Regions from separate parts of the Kosakonia oryzendophytica genome, predicted to be linked through region 1. Evidence: predicted binding sites of a transcription regulator. Region 1 holds the regulator's gene; each other region holds the start of a gene.
What was found. The regulator Fur, encoded in region 1, represses iron uptake genes when iron is present. The targets are predictions, from matches to a motif close to ATAATAATGAGAACNACTATCAA.

Region 1 (4,891 bases):
CCCCACGCCACGGGCGGTGAAAATCCACGGGCAGGATGTGGATCTGAGCAGCGGTGTGAAGCTGGATCTCTCTGCGTTGAGTCGTGATGCGCAGGACGCGGTGAAAACCCGTTTTGCACTGCTGGGCGTGAAAGCGGGGAGCTATCCTGTTCGCAGCGTAATTGCGAGCCGTGATTTCAGCGGTGACGAGGCGGTATCTGGCGCTTATACCTTGCATATTGGCGCGAAAGAAGCCGTGGTAACCGGTTACGATCAGGCTGGGGTGTTCTACGGTTTGCAATCACTGCTGTCACTGATCCCAACGACAGGTGCAATGAAAATTGCGGCGCTGGACGCCAAAGATGCGCCGCGCTTTGACTACCGTGCCATTCAGTTGGATGTCGGTCGTAACTTCCACAGTAAGGATGCGGTGTTGCGTCTGCTGGATCAGATGGCTGCCTATAAACTGAATAAATTCCACTTTCATCTCAGCGATGATGAAGGCTGGCGTATTGAGATCCCAGGCTTGCCGGAGCTGACCGATATTGGCAGCAAACGTTGTCACGATCTGAGCGAAAAAACCTGCCTGTTGCCGCAACTGGGTTCTGGCCCGGATAGCAACAACAACGGAAGTGGTTTCTTTACCCGCGCGGATTACATCGACATTCTGAAGTATGCGAAAGCCCGGCAGATCGAGGTTATTCCGGAAATTGACATGCCTGCCCATGCGCGTGCAGCCGTGATCTCTATGGAAGCCCGTTACGATCGACTGATGAAAGAGGGCAAAGCGCAGGACGCGGCGCAGTTCCGCTTGCTGGATCCAACGGATACCTCCAACACTACCGGGGTACAATTTTATAACCGTACCGGCTACCTTAACCCTTGCCTCGACTCATCACGCAATTTCGTCGACAAAGTGATCGGTGAAATCCAGCAGATGCATAAAGAGGCGGGCCTGCCGCTGCAAACCTGGCATTTTGGCGGTGATGAGGCAAAAAATATTTACCTGGGCGTTGGGTATACCGATCAGAAGAACCCGGAAGCAGGTAAGGGCATCATCGATAAAAGCAAGCAGGACAAGCCGTGGGCGAAGTCGCAGGCGTGCCAGGCGATAATTAAAGAGGGAAAAGTAACGGATGTTGAGCATCTTTCCAGCTATTTTGGTATTGAAGTCAGCAAACAGGTGAAAGCCCGCGGCATTACTACAATGCAAGCCTGGCAGGATGGTCTGAAAGATGCCAAAGACGCATCGGTATTCGCCACCGATCATGTCAACGTGAACTTCTGGGATACGCTCTACTGGGGCGGTTTTGACTCGGTTAATGACTGGGCGAACAAAGGGTTCCGCGTTATCGTTTCCAACCCGGATTATGTCTATCTTGATTTTCCGTATGAAGTAAACCCGCAAGAGAGCGGTTATTACTGGGGCACGCGCTTTAGCGACGAACGTAAGATCTTCAGTTTCGCGCCGGACAATATGCCGCAAAACGCCGAAACTTCTGTTGACCGTGATGGCAACCCCTTTAGCGCGAAGTCTGATAAAACATGGCCTGGGGCGTATGGTCTCTCCGCGCAGTTGTGGAGCGAGGTGGTGCGTACCGATAACCAGATGGAGTATATGATCTATCCGCGTCTGGTTGCGGTGGCGGAGCGCGCATGGCATCGGGCGGCCTGGGAGCAGGACTACAAAGCCGGTCGTGAGTATAAAGGTGGTGAAACGCACCTCGTCAATGTTCGTGCCCTGGATAAAGACTGGACACGCTTTGCCAACGTGTTAGGCAGCCGCGAGCTGGCGAAACTCGATAAAGCGGGTATTCACTACCGCTTGCCAGTGCCAGGCGCTCGCGTGGTGGGGGGCGTGCTTGAAGCCAACACCAGCTTCCCTGGCATGGTGGTGGAGTACTCTACCGACGGCGGCAAACACTGGCAGCGTTATGACGATAGCGCCCGCCCGAAGGTGAGTGGTGAAGTGCAGGTGCGTACCGCCAGCCCGGACGGGAAACGCGTAAGTCGTGTGGACAGTGTAAAGGCGTGATCGCTGTGTAAGCCGGATAAGGCGCAGTCTGCTGCAGTTATCCGGCAACCAAAAAAAGCCAACCGTCAGGTTGGCTTTTGGCATATCAGAATGGATTATTTCGCGTCGTGCGCGCTTTCATCTTCGCGGCAGTCACCTTCAGCGCAGTGGCCATACAGGTAGAGACTGTGGTTCGTCAGACGAATGCCGTGTTTGGCGGCGATTTCACGCTGACGCGCTTCAATAGAATCATCACTGAATTCGATCACTTTGCCACAATCGAGGCAAATCAGGTGATCGTGGTGATGTTGCTGGGTCAGTTCAAAAACGGACTTGCCGCCTTCGAAGTTATGACGGGTCACAATGCCGGCGTCATCGAACTGGTTCAATACACGGTAAACCGTAGCCAAGCCGATCTCTTCGCCCATGTCGATCAGTCGCTTGTATAAATCTTCCGCACTGACATGATGGTTATCCGGCTCCTGAAGCACTTCCAGGATTTTTAACCGAGGAAGCGTGACTTTCAGGCCGGCCTTCTTTAATGCGGTATTGTTGTCAGTCATGCGGAATCTGTCCTGTTGCTATACGATTCACTTCCTTAGGGGAAGTTATAGGAATGCACCTGGGATAATGCGTCTCATTATAGAACTGCCATGTCTAAATGAAAACTGCAAGCCCTCAAGTAAAGTAAGCTTATAAAACGTGGGGTCGCCGACAAAGTCCTGTGCGGCAGCCCAAGTTTAGCAGGGCTTATTGTACAGTGATGAAGAAAAAAGTTAAAAATTTGTAGCAATTATTTCCATCGCTTATACCTATTAATACGGCGCAACCCACAGGCTACGCCGTAAATATCAGGCATTAATGATGTCGTCCAGGTGCAGCTCTTCCGACACCTGCTTAACCCATTTCTTCACGCGTTCCGCGGTCAGTTCCGGCTGACGATCTTCATCAATCGCCAGACCCACAAAGTGGTCATCATCCACCAGACCTTTAGACGCTTCAAAATGGTAACCAGCGGTCGGCCAGTGGCCCACGATAGTCGCACCGCGCGGTTCAATGATGTCACGGAGAGTTCCCAGGGCATCACAGAAATACTCTGCGTAATCTTCCTGATCGCCACAGCCGAACAGGGCGACTAATTTACCGTTGAAGTCTACTTCTTCCAGCGTCGGGAAAAAGTCATCCCAGTCGCACTGCGCTTCGCCATAATACCAGGTTGGAATGCCGAGCAGCAGAATGTCATAGCCTTCGAGATCTTCTTTGCTGCTCTTGGCAATGTCATGTACATCGGCAACGTCTTTACCAAGCTGACTTTGAATCATTTTCGCGATATTTTCGGTGTTACCGGTGTCGCTGCCGAAGAAAATGCCTGTAATTGCCATGAGTAAAATAACCTCTTGAAACTTAATGAGATGGTGGTGGCGTTTAGCCCACAGATAAGGGCAATCATAGCAGAACAGGGAAGCACGCGGAAACAGCTATCGCGCCGGACTGCACTCTATGACACATGAAAAGAGGCGTAAAAGCGGTGATTCGGAGGATTCGCTATCCGCGTAAGGCGTTGAGCTGGGCCAGCAGCATCTCTTCAATAAGCTCGCTACGGCTCATTTCACGGGCGTCCGCCAGCTCATTTAGTGCCTCTACCGCTTCAACATTCAGTTTTAATTCAACGCGTTTGAGCCCGCGAACTTTATCGCGTTTGAGCTGATTACGTTTGTTGATGCGCAACTGTTCATCGCGCGCGAGCGGGTTGGTCTTGGGCCTTCCCGGACGACGCTCATTCGCGAACAGATCTAGTGTCGTACGGTCCGTTTGTTCTTTAGCCATGGTTTAAGCAGCATACTACGGGAAAGACAAGCAATCGGGACGTCGCCCCGGGCTGAATAGCGCGCCATCATACATCAGCACAACGGGCGCGCCAACGACCGGGCGCGATCAAACGACCGGTCGCCGTCTTTTTAATCAGTTTGCCTTTTCAGAGAGATAACGACGGATAGCGCGCATTACCGCTTCCGGTTTCTCGGCGTGCACCCAGTGGCCCGCTCCGGCTATGACATGTGCCCGCGCTTGTGGAAATTGTGCCAGCAGGGTGTCACGGTATGCTTCCGTCACATAGGGCGAGTTACCGCCGCGGACGAACAGCGCGGGTTTATCCCATGCCGGGACATTTTCCCAGCCAACGATGTGCGCATACTGATCCCACAATACCGGGACATTAAAGCGCCAGTCGCCATCAACAAACGATTTCAGCAGAAACTGGATCACGCCTTCTTCTTTTATCTCTTCGCGCATCAGTGCGGCGGCTTGTTGGCGCGTGGTGGCGTGTGCGTGGCTCACGGCGTTGATGGCGGCGAAAATCTCATCGTGGCGGCGCACGTGGTAATCCACCGGCGCGATATCGATCGCCACCAGTTGGTCGATCCGCTCTGGCGCCAACGCGGTGAGTGCCATGACAGCTTTCCCTCCCATGGAGTGGCCGATAAACGTCGCTTTTCCGATGTCGTGGGCATCAAGCGTGTCCAGCAGATCCTGTGCCATCGCCGGGTAGTTCATCTCCGGAGAGCGGGGAGAAAGGCCGTGGTTGCGCATATCCACTTGCAGTACGTCATGATCCTGCGTCAGGTCACGGGCGAGCACGCCGAGGTTGTCCAGACTGCCAAACAGGCCGTGAACAAGGACGACCGGAGAATTGTTGTGCGGATGTTGCGCAGATTGCGCGCGCGTATTCAATTTCATGGCAAAGTTCTTTTTTTCACTCTATCGGGTTAGGTTATTATGTTGAACATTCTGCCGCCCTGCTGCAAGGTTCAGAATTACTCTGAGTTTTGCCGCGACCCTGGTTTGACGCTATCCGCTGTTGAGATTTCACTTTATAATCCCAACACTTGTATTCAGATA
Region 2 (4,891 bases), 660 kb from region 1:
TGTCATTCGTTCATTACTGCAGCATCCCTACATGCTGTCAGTTTATGCTAAAGATATGCCCTACGCATTAGAGGCTGACATTGCAGAACTGAACCACGAAACAAATCGCATCACACTCGACGTCGAATATGCGGGTACAGATATAAACGTGTATCTTGCGGACGGCGGCTTGAGTTTTGACCTGGAAGCGTTAAAAGGCGTGGACGTTATTGAGCGGGAAACATATAGCCTGAGTAATATCCCTGTCCAGGTGATGAAAAAAGACAACATGCATTATCGACTCGAATGCCAATTACCGGAATCTGTTTTTGTCACGGAAAATCGTGACGAGATACGTATCCCGTTTATTCTCGGCATGCAGGCGCACGCTGGAATTGAGGTTTATCCGCCTATGCTGACGATTCCCGGACGTTTACGCAATTTGTCCGTGGGTGGCTGCATGGTTGAAATCGATTTATTCGAAAGCATTGCGCTTAATGTTGGACAGGTTATTCCCGGTGTTACGTTGGCGTTTCCTGACGGGGAGCGTTTTTATGCCCAGGGGTGTGTCCGGCATATACGCCCCTTTGGTAACAATGGCTATGCAGCGGTTGGTATTCAGTTTATCAATCTGTCATCGTCTCAGTTGGAAGCGTTGTCCCGTTATGTGCATGAAGCGGAAAGAGAGGCGGCTTACCGTACCGGCATGCGCGGCACTATGATCTCCCAGTCCCCTTTATTTCTCTGTGGTCAACGAGAGCAGAAGAGCCGGCAACGAGAACAGCAAGAACGGGAGCCACGGGCGCGTCAATCACCGATGGAGCAGGGGGTTATGGCGGTGGCGCACCGCTTGCAGGTCGCGCTGATGTATATAAAGACGCACGATCTTCTGCCTATCCGGATTTTTTATGACTGTGTCGACACGTTGCTTTACCTGTTGAAACAGGATCGCAAAGCCCTGCTTTATGCGCTTAGCTATCTGCGCGATGAACCTGACTGGGTTCGTCATGCGGTGCAGGTAGCGGCAAAGCTGGCGGATATGTTGATCTTGCGAGACCCGCACGATCCGCATGTGCGTGAGGCAACGCTGGGTGCCATTATGCACACGCTGGGTAAACCGTTGCTGGTGAGTGCAGCGTTACCTTCGCTCAAAGCCTGTATGGATCCAGCGCAGAAAATGATACTGCGTACGCATGTCGGGGCACTGCTGAACCGGTTGCGCGAGCTGGGGTGGTCGCCTGGGCTGACATGCCGCGATGTGATTGAAAATGCGAATGAACGGCTGGATGGGATGGGGTATCCCGCAGGTAAACAGGGGAGTCAGCTCTCTTCGCTGGTGCGTCTGTTATCGGTGATTAAAGCGATTAATAAGCTCACCAATGCGCGCAACGGTGTGTCTCCCCTCACGCCATTGACTGCGTGCCGCTACATTTACCAGGCGGACAGTGCCTATGATCGGGCGATCATCGTCGAATATTTGCAAGTCTATGGGTTTTACCCGATTGGTAGCCTGGCGAAATACGCGGGCGGTTTTCTGGCCTGGATTATGGACGTCGATGGCAAAGGTAAACCGAGCGTAGTGCATGTCGTCAAAAATCTTCGCTGCCCTGAAAGCAATATCAGCAGCGTGATGTCGGGAAGTGACTTAGCGCAAATTGGTGCTCTGGAGGATGTTGTTGATCCGGCTGATTACGGCCTGAACGTGGTTAAACTCCAGGCCGTTATCCGCAGCGAACAGCCGTTTTTTACCCGTACTGCCTCAGAAAATCGACAATCAGTTGTGTCACCATCTCCGGGTTTTCCCGGTTACTGATATGCGCGGCATTGGGGATCAGGGTAAAGTCACAACCCAATTTTTCCGCCATCAGTCGCCCTTCGGTTGCCGGGCGAGGTAAATCGAGCGCCCCGGTGGCAACGTGCGTCGGGCAGGTGATGGTTTCCAGCAAAGCCAGGCGATTCGGACGACCAAAAATCAGTTCGCCCAATGGCACAATGCTGGTGCGTAATTGTTCGGGACTTAGCGCGGAGAGCGAGGTGGAGAGCTGCCGGATGTCTTCCGGATTGGCATATCGGGAATAGAATTGCGCAACCACATACTCGAGCATCGGCACAGGGATACTGCCCAGTGCTTTGATGGCATTGAGCATCATGAAATAACGATCCCTTGCCTCTTGCGTCTCATCCCCCACAAAGGTGTCAAACAGCATTAACGCCTTGACTCTTTCCGGGGCGGCGGCAGCCAGTTCAGCCCCCCACATTCCGCCAACGGATAAACCCACCACGGCAAATTCACGGATGTCCAGTGAGTCCATCAATGCTAAATGGTCGACGGCAATGTCTGCCATAGAGGATGTCGATGCAGGCAGGGCAGGCGACTGCCCATGGCCCCATAAATCCGTCGCAATAACGCGGAAATATTTTGCCAGGGTGTCAATTTGCGGTGACCACATGGATTTATCAAACAGGTAACTGTGACCTAATAAAACGGGAAACCCTGTACCTGTATCTGAATACGACATCATTGACTGCGTCATCACCCATACTCTCCGTGTTTGATGGCCCATAGCATTGGGCCTGGGTAAACAATAACGATTATGATAGTTGAGTTATTGACCCGTGGTGAAGACGATAAAATCTCATTCTGCTGTGTGATAGCAGGCAACAAGTGCGGCAGGGGGATACAACAGGACAATATGGGGCTTGTTGATGAACAGGGATTTTTGGAATAAAACGTGAAAATTCAACTGTGTCAGCGTACAGCGAGCCCATTCTATGGCTGCCCATCATTAACTGGCGGGGCGCTGTTATCCTGAGAAGTAAAACATTACACATCGCAACGACGTAACCGATATCAAAAATAGGTATTACCTATACATCTTTTCTTTTCCGCCTGCTTTCCTGCAACGGGTTGCCTAAAGCCGTTATTTATCAATTTATTAAACAATTTTTTACCTGGCTGTAAAGCCTTTCAGCAGAGTCTATGCTTATAGCAAGTGCCGAAAAAGGGGCTGCCAGGGAATAACCCTGCGGAAAACGGGTTGAAGTGATAATCATTATCACTAACATAGCATTATGCTCTTCAGATCGGGTGACGTGAGGTAAAGCGATGGAATCATTTAATCCGCAAGATTTTGCATGGCGTGGGCTGACCATGACACCGGCGGCCGCAGAACATATCCGTGCGCTGGCCAGTAAACAGGCGGGTGTACTTGGCGTAAGGCTTGGCATTAAACAGACCGGCTGTGCTGGTTTCGGTTACGTATTAGACACCGTAACGGAGCCCACAGATGACGATTTACTGTATGAATCTGATGGCGCACGTCTCTACGTCCCGTTGCAGGCGATGCCGTTCATCGACGGCACTGAAGTGGATTATGTGCGTGAAGGGTTAAATCAGATTTTCAAATTTCATAACCCCAAAGCCCAGCATGAATGTGGCTGCGGTGAAAGTTTTGGGGTATAGGCGGTACTATGTCTCGTAATACTGAAGCGACTGACGATGTCAAAATCTGGACCGGCGGCAACCTCAACTATAAAGAGGGCTTTTTTACCCGGTTGAGTACCGATGAGCTGGCAAAAGGCATCAATGAAGATGTGGTGCGGGCGATCTCGGCAAAACGCAACGAACCCGAGTGGATGCTGGAATTCCGCCTGAATGCTTATCATGCATGGCTGGAGATGGAAGAGCCGCACTGGTTGAAAGCGCACTACGATAAACTTGATTACCAGGATTACAGCTATTATTCCGCGCCGTCTTGCGGTAATTGCGACGACACCTGCGCGTCTCAACCGGGGGCTGTCCAGCAAACGGGCACCAATGCCTGGTTGACAGAAGAAGTGGAAGAGGCATTCAACCAGCTCGGCGTTCCGGTGCGTGAAGGCAAAGAAGTGGCGGTGGACGCTATTTTTGACTCGGTATCGGTAGCAACCACCTACCGGGAGAAATTGTCTGAACAGGGCATTATCTTCTGCTCCTTTGGCGAGGCGATCCACGATCATCCTGAACTGGTGAAAAAATACCTGGGTACTGTCGTTCCTTCCAACGATAACTTCTTTGCTGCGCTGAATGCCGCCGTCGCTTCTGACGGCACGTTTATCTACATTCCAAAAGGCGTGCGTTGCCCGATGGAACTGTCGACCTATTTCCGTATTAATGCCGAAAAAACCGGACAGTTCGAACGGACCATTCTGGTGGCGGATGAAGGCAGTTACGTCAGCTATATCGAAGGCTGCTCAGCACCGGTGCGCGACAGCTATCAGCTTCATGCCGCCGTGGTGGAAGTGATTATCCACAGAGACGCCGAAGTGAAATACTCAACGGTACAAAACTGGTTCCCGGGGGATAACAACACCGGTGGGATCCTCAACTTTGTCACCAAACGTGCTCTGTGCGAAGGCGACAACAGCAAAATGTCGTGGACCCAGTCCGAAACCGGATCGGCCATCACCTGGAAATACCCCAGTTGTATCCTGCGCGGCGACAACTCCATTGGTGAGTTCTTCTCGGTGGCGCTGACCAGCGGACATCAGCAGGCAGACACCGGCACCAAGATGATCCACATCGGTAAGAACACCAAATCGACGATTATTTCGAAAGGTATCTCCGCCGGGCATAGCCAGAACAGCTATCGCGGGCTGGTGAAGATCATGCCGACGGCGACCAATGCGCGTAACTTCACGCAGTGCGACTCAATGCTGATTGGACCGGACAGCGGCGCGCATACCTTCCCGTATGTGGAGTGTCGTAATAACAGCGCCCAGCTTGAGCATGAGGCCACCACATCACGTATTGGTGAAGATCAACTGTTTTACTGCCTGCAACGCGGTATCAGTGAGGATGACGCTATCTCGATGATCGTCAACGGCTTCTGTAAAGACGTGTTCTCCGAACTGCCGTTGGAATTTGCCGTTG
Region 3 (4,891 bases), 2.1 Mb from region 1:
CTATGGCGACTGGGGTTCGCGCAAATACCTGATCGCCAGCCTTGATCAAAGCCTGCGCCGGATGGGGCTCGAATATGTGGATATCTTCTACCACCATCGTCCGGACCCGGAAACGCCGCTGAAAGAGACCATGCGCGCACTGGATCATATTGTGCGCCAGGGTAAAGCGCTGTACGTCGGGTTGTCTAACTACCCGGCAGCATTGGCGCGTGAAGCTATCGACATTCTCAACGACCTGGGCACACCGTGTCTGATCCACCAACCTAAATACTCTATGTTTGAACGGTGGGTGGAAACCGAACTGCTGGATGCGTTGCAGCAAAAAGGCGTCGGCTGCATTGCCTTCTCTCCGCTCGCGGGTGGGCAATTAACGGACCGCTATCTGCATGGTATCCCGGCGGATTCCCGTGCTGCCAGCGGCAGTCGTTTTCTTAATCCGGATCAGCTTACTGATGAAAAGCTGGCGACAGTACACGCGCTAAATGCTGTGGCTCAACGGCGAGGACAGAAACTGTCGCAGATGGCACTGGCCTGGGTGCTACGCGGCGGCAAAGTGACCTCGGTGCTGATTGGTGCCAGCAAGATCGGGCAACTGGACGATGCCGTTGGCATGCTGACCAATCGGGATTTCAGCGCAGCAGAATGTAAGGAAATCGACGCTATTCTCAGCGGTGCAAAATAACGCTTTTTTAGCAAAAAGTGCTGCTATTCATGATTTAGGAGTTCCGCCAATAATACGGGGTTTTACCGCCCCGTAAGATTGTTGTAACAGGCCGTTTCGGCCCCGATCGTGAAGGAGAAGAGTATGTTCAGGTCACTGATTCTGGCAGCAGTGTTAATGGCTTCAGCGCCCCTGGTCGCTAATGCTGGCGAAATCACCCTGTTGCCATCTGTAAAATTACAAATTGGCGATCGCGATAATTACGGTAACTACTGGGACGGCGGCCGCTGGCGCGACCGTGACTACTGGGGTCGCAACTATGAATGGCGCGGCAACCACTGGTATAAACACGACCGCGGATGGCATCGCGGTTGGGATAAACGCGACGCCTATGAACGCGGCTACCGTGAAGGCTGGAACGATCGCGATGACCACCGTGGACCTCGAGGCGGTCGCTGGCATCATCATTAATACGAAAAAGGAGCGCATGCGCTCCTTTTTTTGTGGTGATGGGTAAACAGGATGTTATAAACCTGCCGCAGTTCCCACTAACAACCAGCCATTTAAACTGACCACCAGTATCACAATCACCCAGCCGGTACGCTTAATCAGCGATGTATTCACCAGTTCCCCCATCAGCGCGCGATTGCTGGTGAATATCAGCAGCGGCACCAACGCCAGCGCAATACCGAAGCTCAGCAACACCTGGCTCATCACCAGAATTTGCGTCGGATCCAGCCCCAGCCAGATAACAATAAACGAGGGCATCATGGTGATAGTGCGGCGAACCCATAGCGGAATGTGGAAACGCACAAACCCTTGCATCACCACCTGCCCCGCCAGCGTACCAACCACCGTTGAAGAGAGGCCTGCCGCCACCAGACTCAGACCAAAAATGGTGGCGGCTGCGTGACTCAATAATGGCTCCAGCGTGAGGTAAGCCTGATCCAAATCGGCAATCCCCGTATGCCCGTTAAAATGGAAAGCCGCGGCAGCGGTGGCCATCATGGCCAGATTCACAAAACCGGCGATGGTCATGGCAATCCCCACATCCCATTTGGTGGCTGAATAACGCTGGCGCTGGGTTCCCTGGTGCAAATGCTGCGTCAGGGAAGAGTGCAGATAAATCACATGCGGCATAATGGTTGCCCCCAACACCCCGGCAGCGAGAAAGACGGCATCTGTTCCAGGTAAGCTGGGAATCACAATCCCTTTCGTCAGCTCTGCCAGCCGCGGCTGAGAAAACACCAGTTCGACAATGTATGCCGCTGCAACAAACAGCAACAACCCGCCGATCACCTTCTCTAACGGTTTTTGCCCGCGTCGTTGCAGCATCAAAATGAGAAAGGTAGCAACCCCGGTCAGCACCGCGCCTTGCAATAACGAAACACCGAGGATCATTTTAAAACCGATAGCGGCGCCAATAAATTCCGCGAGGTCAGTGGCCATGGCGATAATTTCCGCCTGTACCCAGTAAAACCAGACCACCGGGCGTGGATAGTGATCGCGGATCTGCTCAGCCAGGTTTTTGCCAGTGGCGATACCGAGTTTGGCCGAGAGCAACTGAATCAGCATCGCCATTAAGTTGGCCCATACAACGACCCACAAGAGCTGATAGCCGAAACTTGCCCCCGCCTGAATATTGGTGGCAAAGTTGCCGGGATCGATATAGCCAATCGCCGCAATGAACGCCGGTCCCATTAACGCGAACCTTAGCTTGCGCGCTGCCCGCCCACTGCTATTCTCAACGCGACTACTGTTCATTTTATGCCCTTAAATATAGCCTTTGCTATGTTTCATGCTATCAAAATGAGAATGATTATCAAGTTCATTTAGATGGATTTACCTGATTTCTCTGATAGCCAGAAACGATAGAAGGGCTGGATGTCCAGTATGGTGACGGCGGCAACGGGATCTGCCGCAGCGTTATGTTAAGAGTTTAGCATCAAGGCGCAACTTTTCACCCACTTACTTAACATAGCAGAAATGTATGATGGATCACTAATTTTGAGTCTGGTCACAGGTCATTAATATAGTGTGTGTTTGATCTCGTTTTCTTTTAGCTTGTTACATAGAATGTGCAAGAAATTTCTACCCGTCTCATATTTGGAGCAAATATGTCCCGCGTTCTGCACTTTGTCCTGGCGCTTGCTGTTGTGGCGCTGCTTGCCTTGCTCGTAAGCAGCGATCGCAAGAAAATCCGCATCCGCTTTGTTATTCAATTGCTGGTTATTGAAGTTTTACTGGCCTGGTTCTTCCTGAACTCAGATATCGGCCTGGGCTTCGTGAAAGGCTTCTCCGAAATGTTTGAAAAACTGCTCGGTTTCGCCAACGAAGGTACCAACTTCGTATTCGGTAAAATGAATGACGAAGGCCTGGCGTTCTTCTTCCTGAAAGTGCTGTGCCCGATTGTCTTTATTTCCGCGCTTATCGGTATTCTGCAACACATTCGCGTGCTGCCGATTATTATCCGCGCCATCGGTACGGTGCTGTCGAAAGTGAACGGCATGGGCAAACTGGAGTCATTTAACGCCGTCAGCTCCCTGATTCTGGGTCAGTCCGAGAACTTTATTGCCTATAAAGATATCCTCGGCAAAATGTCTCGTAACCGTATGTACACCATGGCGGCAACGGCCATGTCGACAGTGTCAATGTCCATCGTTGGCGCTTACATGACCATGTTGCAGCCGAAATATGTTGTTGCGGCGCTGGTACTGAACATGTTCAGTACCTTTATCGTGCTGTCGCTGATCAACCCCTACCGTGTGGAAGAGAGCGAAGAAAATCTGCAGATGGCGAGACTGCATGAAGGTCAGAGCTTCTTTGAAATGCTGGGCGAATACATTCTGGCGGGCTTCAAAGTGGCGATTATCGTTGCGGCGATGCTGATTGGCTTTATCGCGCTGATTTCCGGTCTGAACGCGCTGTTCGCTGCGATTTTTGGTATCTCTTTCCAGGGCATTCTGGGCTATATCTTCTACCCCATCGCCTGGGTGCTGGGTGTACCGGCCCATGAAGCGCTGCAAGTGGCGAGCATCATGGCAACCAAACTGGTGTCCAATGAATTCGTGGCGATGATGGATCTGCAGAAAATCGCGGCCAACCTCTCTCCGCGTGCGGAAGGTATCCTCTCTGTGTTCCTGGTCTCCTTCGCTAACTTCTCTTCTATCGGTATTATCGCCGGTGCGATTAAGGGCCTGAACGAAGAGCAAGGCAACGTGGTTTCCCGCTTTGGTCTGAAACTGGTTTACGGCTCTACGCTGGTGAGTGTGCTGTCTGCTGCGATTGCGGCACTGGTGATCTGATTGCCGGATGGCCTTGAATATTGAAAACCGGGGATAGCCCCGGTTTTTTTATCTCTCCGCCAGCAGTTGCGGTTTCCCTAATAAGTAACCTTGCAAATAATCGACCCCGGCTTGCAACAGCAGTGCGCGCTGGGCTTCGTTTTCCACATACTCCGCCACCACTGTCAGCGACTTCCCTTTCGCCACCTCGCAGATGGCTTTCACGATCATCACATCCTGAGGATCGTTCAGAATATCCCGCACGAAACAACCGTCTATCTTGATGATATCCGCCTGCAAGCGCTTCAGACGTTCAAAGTTCGCATAGCCGGTACCAAAATCGTCGATAGCAATTTTGAAACCGGCTTCGCGCAATCGTTGAATGTTGTGAATACTCACTTCAGAGTGCGAGAGCGCCTGCTCTTCGGTGATCTCAATGATCACCGCCTGCGGCGACACGGCATAGCGGTCAAAGAGAGAAAGAAGCTGCGCAACAAAATCGTTCTGCATTAGCGTTAACGGCATCAGATTAACCGAAAAGCGCGCGCCACCATGTGGGCCAGGATGCTGCTGCATCCATTGTAGTAAGCGATCCACCACTTGCATATCAAAACGGGTGCTCAAATTGAACTGCGCAATCACCGGGATAAACTGGTCCGGCGTTAGCAACTCGCCATCACAGACCAGCCGGCTGAGGATCTCCTGATATCCGATACCTTGCGCATTAACGATAGGCTGACCATAAAGCACGGTGCCGTTGTTATCCAGCGCCCGCTTCACTTTGTTGAGCAGCAGGACCCGATCGGTGGTCTGGTCGGTCACCTCTTGCAGACTATTGGTGAGCGCCAGTACCTGCTGCCCCAGGGAGGCCTGTTCCGAAAGCCAGCTTAACTGCCCCAGCGTGTGATGCAGCTCTTTCCCTGAAGCCTGTAATTCTCCCCACGAG
Region 4 (4,891 bases), 2.0 Mb from region 1:
GGTTAAACGTCACCGTCTGGTAGAACAGGGTCGACAGCGAGTAGGCGATGTTCAGTCCCCATAATACCGAGAACCCCATCCAGCCACGGCTGGATTCACGGGCGATAGCGCCCATTGCCGTGATGCAGGGAACGTAAAGCAACACAAAAATCAGGTAGCTGTAAGCGGCTGCCGCACTGCCGAATTTCTCACTCATCACGCCCATTGTACCGGTGGCCATCTCACCCTCGCCTTTGCTGGCTTCAATCGGGTTGGCCAGCACGCTCAGACTGAACGTGTCTTGCAGGCTTTTCCAGGTTTCACTCAGCGCTGCCGCTAACTCGCCCGTCAGGCTGAATTCCGCCGGATTAAACGCCGCTTCCTGAATATTTTCGGCGGTGTAGAGCGTATTCAGCGTACCCACCACCACTTCTTTTGCCATCGCGCCGGTGAACAGCCCGACCGTCGCTTGCCAGTGATCGCCATGCACGCCAATCGGCTCTAACAGGGGAGTGAAGACGCGGCTAATGGAAGCCAACGCCGACTCGTCGATTTTGTCGACGGTGCGGCCATCCAGCGAGAAGCTGTTCATCGCGCTCAGGAAAATACTGACCACGATAATCACTTTACCGGCACGGATAACAAAACCTTTCAGACGTTGCCAGGTTTGCAGCAGCAGGCTTTTCAGGTGAGGTACATGATAAACCGGCAGCTCCATAACGAACGGAGTCGCTTCACCGCGCAGCAGAGTGAACTTCAGCATCAGCCCGGTCAGAATAGCCATTACAATGCCAAGCACATACAGTGAGAAGACCGTCACCGCGCCTTGCTGACCAAAGAAAGCCGCAGCAAAGACGGCAAAGATCGCCAGACGCGCACCGCAGGACATAAACGGCGCCATCATCATGGTGATCAACCGTTCACGCGGTGCATCGAGCGTACGCGCACCCATCACCGATGGCACGTTGCAGCCAAAGCCCACAATCAACGGCACAAAGGATTTACCCGGCAATCCCAGCGATTGCATCAGGCGATCCATCACAAAGGCGGCGCGCGCCATATACCCGGAGTCTTCTAGGAAAGACATAAACAGGTACATCATGCCAAGCTGGGGAACCAGCGGCAGTACGGTATTCACCCCACCGCCCAGCCCCTGAGCAAGGAACACGGTTAGCCATGCCGGGAAGTGCAGCGTATAACCCAGCCACTGAATGCCATGCACGAAAACTGCCACTGAACCGGCATCAAAAATAGGTGCGAACGCGCCACCGATATTAATGGCGAACAGGAACATCAGGTACATCACGAACAGGAAGACAGGCAGGCCCAAAAAGCGGTTCAGGATCACGCGGTCGACCGCGGCCGTGAACTGGCTGGGCTCGGCAGTCAGCGTGTTGCTCACCGCGTCGCAAATGGCGGCGATGGATTGATAACGTGCATCGGCAATATGCAGTGCCGGGTCATCCATTTCGGCCTGCAAACGAGACAGGCTGGTATCCAGGTGCTGGGCGCTGATGCCTGAATTGGCGCGGCTGTAGATATCGCCCTCCAGCATTTGCAGCCCCATCCAACGGCGTTGCTGCCACGGCGTCTCGTCACCCATCAAATGCGCCAGCGCGTCAGCTTCTCGTGCGAGTGGTTGAGCGTAATGCACCAGTTCAACGCTGTCGTTAGCCTGATGACGGTCGATCGCCAGCTTAAGGGCTTCTATGCCGCGGCCCCGTGTGGAAACCAGTGGGATTACCGGGCAACCAAGGCGCGCAGCAAGGGCATCGACATCAATGCGTACTTTCTGCTTTTCGGCGATATCAAGCATATTCAGCGCGATAATGCAGGGAATGCCGAGTTCCAGCAGTTGTAAGGTCAGGTAGAGGTTGCGCTCCAGGTTGGAGGCATCTACCACGTTAATCAGCAAGTCTGCGTCGCCGCTCAGAATGTAGTGGCAGGCAATCTGTTCATCCAGTGAGGTTTGCGCAGAAATGGTGGTCAGGGAGTAAGTACCAGGAAGGTCGACCAGCGTAACCTGTTTATCTGTGGTGGTGAATGAACCCTCTTTGCGTTCAACGGTAACGCCAGCCCAGTTACCTACACGCTGGCGCGCACCGGTTAACTGATTGAATAATGTCGTCTTGCCTGAATTAGGATTACCAATTAAGCCAATGGTTATTTTTTTCATTTTACGTAACTCTCTGTAACGGCTGAACCATTAACGTGAAACTGCTTCCAGCTCAAGGAAGGCGAGATCTTTTTTTCGTAACACCAAATTAACGCGTCGGGTTTCGATATGAATGGGATCGCCTAACGGTGCCACACGTACCACATTAAAAGAGGAACCGGGCAACATGCCTAAAGAGAGGAGTTTTTGCCGCCATGCCGGGCTAATTTCTTGTGAAAAGCCGGTAATTTTCCACGCGCTGTCAGGAGAGAATTGCATAGAACCTACTTATGTACGCTGTGAACCAATATTTATCATGCGTCGTGCGGGCGCATGGCATCCGGTAAAGGGCCAATGAAAAAAGAGAAATACTCAACATGGCACAATGATAATGAGAATAGTTTTTATCATCAATCATAAAAATGCGCTGGCAGGCAGTCGAATATATTAATTTGGACCTGTTTTGACGTAGCTCAACATTTTGTTGTGTTATCCATTTCGTGCTGCATTGGATAAAGAGAAACACAAAAAGATCGTTAATGGCATTTTTCAGACTTAAGCGTTTATTAAGAATGGAAAGTGGATAACGTAAATAAGGCGCAGATACAGGGCATTAAGCGAGCTAATTATAGATAGGGTTGATTAATATTTTTGAACGCTAATTAGCATGTAAAATAATGCGTTAGTTTTATTTCGTCGAATAACGGTGCGGATCAATACTTATATTTTCGAATAGTTTGAGGAAAAATAGCCCTTCTCTTGTTCCGGAAGGGCTATCGTTGACGTTTAGCGTTTCTTACCCATTGCTGCCGCTAACGCATCCATCATTGCGCTGTTGCCGCTGGGTTGTGCATCGCGGCCGCGCGGGGCTTTCGCCGGGCGCGCATTGTTGCGGCCTGCATCGCGGTTGCCCCCGTTGCTGTTGCCATTACCGCGACGGGTGGTGCTGTCGCCGGGTTGCTCATCCAGACGCATGGTCAGCGCGATGCGTTTGCGCGGGAGATCCACTTCAAGCACCTTCACTTTGACGATATCGCCTGCTTTGACCACCGTATGTGGATCTTCAACGAACTTGTCCGCCAGCGAAGAGATATGGACCAGGCCATCCTGATGCACGCCGATGTCAACGAACGCACCGAAGTTAGTGACGTTGGTGACCGCACCTTCCAGCACCATGCCGGGCAGCAGGTCGTTGAGGGTTTCAACGCCTTCAGCAAAGGTCGCGGTTTTGAACTCCGGACGCGGGTCGCGACCCGGTTTCTCCAGCTCTTTGATAATGTCCGTCACCGTTGGCACACCGAAGCGCTCATCGGTAAATTCAGCGGCATTCAGTTTGCGCAGTTCGCTGCTGTTGCCCATCAAATCGCGCAGGGATTGCGCGGTTGCCGCCAGAATACGCTCCACCACCGGGTACGTTTCCGGGTGGACCGTTGAGGCATCGAGCGGGTTGTCGCCGTGGTTGATACGCAGGAAACCTGCACACTGTTCAAAGGCTTTCGGCCCAAGACGGCTAACTTTGAGTAACTGCTGGCGATTCTGGAACTGACCATTTTCATCACGCCAGGTGACGATATTCTGCGCCATCATGCGGGTCAGGCCCGCCACGCGTGTTAGCAGCGGAACAGAGGCGGTATTCAGGTCAACGCCGACTGCGTTCACGCAGTCTTCGACGACCGCATCCAGCTTACGTGCTAACTGCGTCTGGCTGACATCGTGCTGATATTGGCCGACGCCGATGGATTTGGGATCAATTTTCACCAGCTCAGCCAGGGGATCCTGTAAACGGCGGGCAATAGAGACTGCACCGCGCAGGGAAACGTCGAGATCCGGGAACTCCAGCGCTGCAAGCTCAGATGCGGAGTAGACCGATGCGCCTGCTTCACTGACGATCACTTTTTGCGCAGTGACTTTCGGGAACTGTTTTTGCACATCGAGATAGAAACGTTCTGTTTCGCGGGACGCGGTGCCGTTACCGATGGCGACCAGCTCAACGTTATGCTTCTCACACAGTGTCGCCACGGCAACCGCCGCTTTCGCAGCCTGGCCGGTATGCGGATAAATGGTGTCGGTCGCCACCAGTTTGCCGGTGCCATCCACGACCGCGACTTTTACGCCGGTACGCAGACCCGGATCTAGTCCCATGGTGGCGCGCAGTCCTGCCGGTGCGGCCATCAACAGATCGTGCAGGTTGCGGGCAAAAACGTTAATCGCTTCATCTTCTGCGCGTTCACGCACCGTGCCCATCAGCTCGGTTTCCAGATGCATTAACACTTTGATGCGCCAGGTCCAGCTCACCACGCCTTTGCGCCAGCTATCTGCCGGGGCATTGTTAAGACGCAGGCCGAGATGATCGATAATGATCTGCTCGCAGTGGCTCTCTTTTGGCGGCTCGTCAAATTGCGGGTCGGCATTCAGCGAGAGCTGAAGCACGCCTTCGTTGCGCCCACGGAACATGGCCAGTGCACGGTGAGACGGGGTGGTGGCAATCGGTTCATGATGATCGAAGTAGTCGCGGAATTTCGCGCCTTCTTCCTCTTTGCCACTGACGACAGTCGACACCAGATGAGCGTTTTTCCACAGATAGTCGCGCACTTTTGCCAGCAGCGCGGCATCTTCGGCGAAGCGTTCCATCAGGATATAACGTGCACCATCCAGCGCGGCTTTGCTGTCTGCGATGCCTTTCCCGGCGTCGACAAAGGTCGCGGCTAAGGTGTCCGGATCCTGTGAAGGATCGATCCATAACGCATCGGCCAGCGG

Region 2: a site for Fur is predicted at 3,023-3,045, ahead of sufA (Fe-S cluster assembly scaffold SufA). Genes of this name have one in related genera too.
Region 3: a site for Fur is predicted at 2,465-2,487, ahead of O9K67_RS07410 (Nramp family divalent metal transporter). Genes of this name have one in related genera too.
Region 4: a site for Fur is predicted at 2,520-2,542, ahead of feoA (ferrous iron transporter A). Genes of this name have one in related genera too.

The regions. Positions count from the first base shown of each region.
Region 1 is NZ_CP115659.1:3,566,074-3,570,964, reverse strand. It holds gene O9K67_RS17330 (beta-N-acetylhexosaminidase) at 1-2,014, shown strand, start outside; gene fur (ferric iron uptake transcriptional regulator) at 2,110-2,556, opposite strand; gene fldA (flavodoxin FldA) at 2,845-3,375, opposite strand; gene ybfE (LexA regulated protein) at 3,539-3,820, opposite strand; gene ybfF (esterase) at 3,956-4,729, opposite strand.
Region 2 is NZ_CP115659.1:2,902,054-2,906,944, reverse strand. It holds gene O9K67_RS14005 (PilZ domain-containing protein) at 1-1,792, shown strand, start outside; gene O9K67_RS14000 (alpha/beta fold hydrolase) at 1,725-2,498, opposite strand; gene sufA (Fe-S cluster assembly scaffold SufA) at 3,086-3,442, shown strand; gene sufB (Fe-S cluster assembly protein SufB) at 3,451-4,891, shown strand, end outside.
Region 3 is NZ_CP115659.1:1,509,159-1,514,049, reverse strand. It holds gene mgrA (L-glyceraldehyde 3-phosphate reductase) at 1-682, shown strand, start outside; gene O9K67_RS07415 (DUF2502 domain-containing protein) at 806-1,132, shown strand; gene O9K67_RS07410 (Nramp family divalent metal transporter) at 1,187-2,425, opposite strand; gene O9K67_RS07405 (NupC/NupG family nucleoside CNT transporter) at 2,779-3,966, shown strand; gene O9K67_RS07400 (EAL domain-containing protein) at 4,015-4,891, opposite strand, start outside.
Region 4 is NZ_CP115659.1:424,929-429,819, forward strand. It holds gene feoB (Fe(2+) transporter permease subunit FeoB) at 1-2,155, opposite strand, end outside; gene feoA (ferrous iron transporter A) at 2,186-2,413, opposite strand; gene O9K67_RS01955 (Tex family protein) at 2,921-4,891, opposite strand, start outside.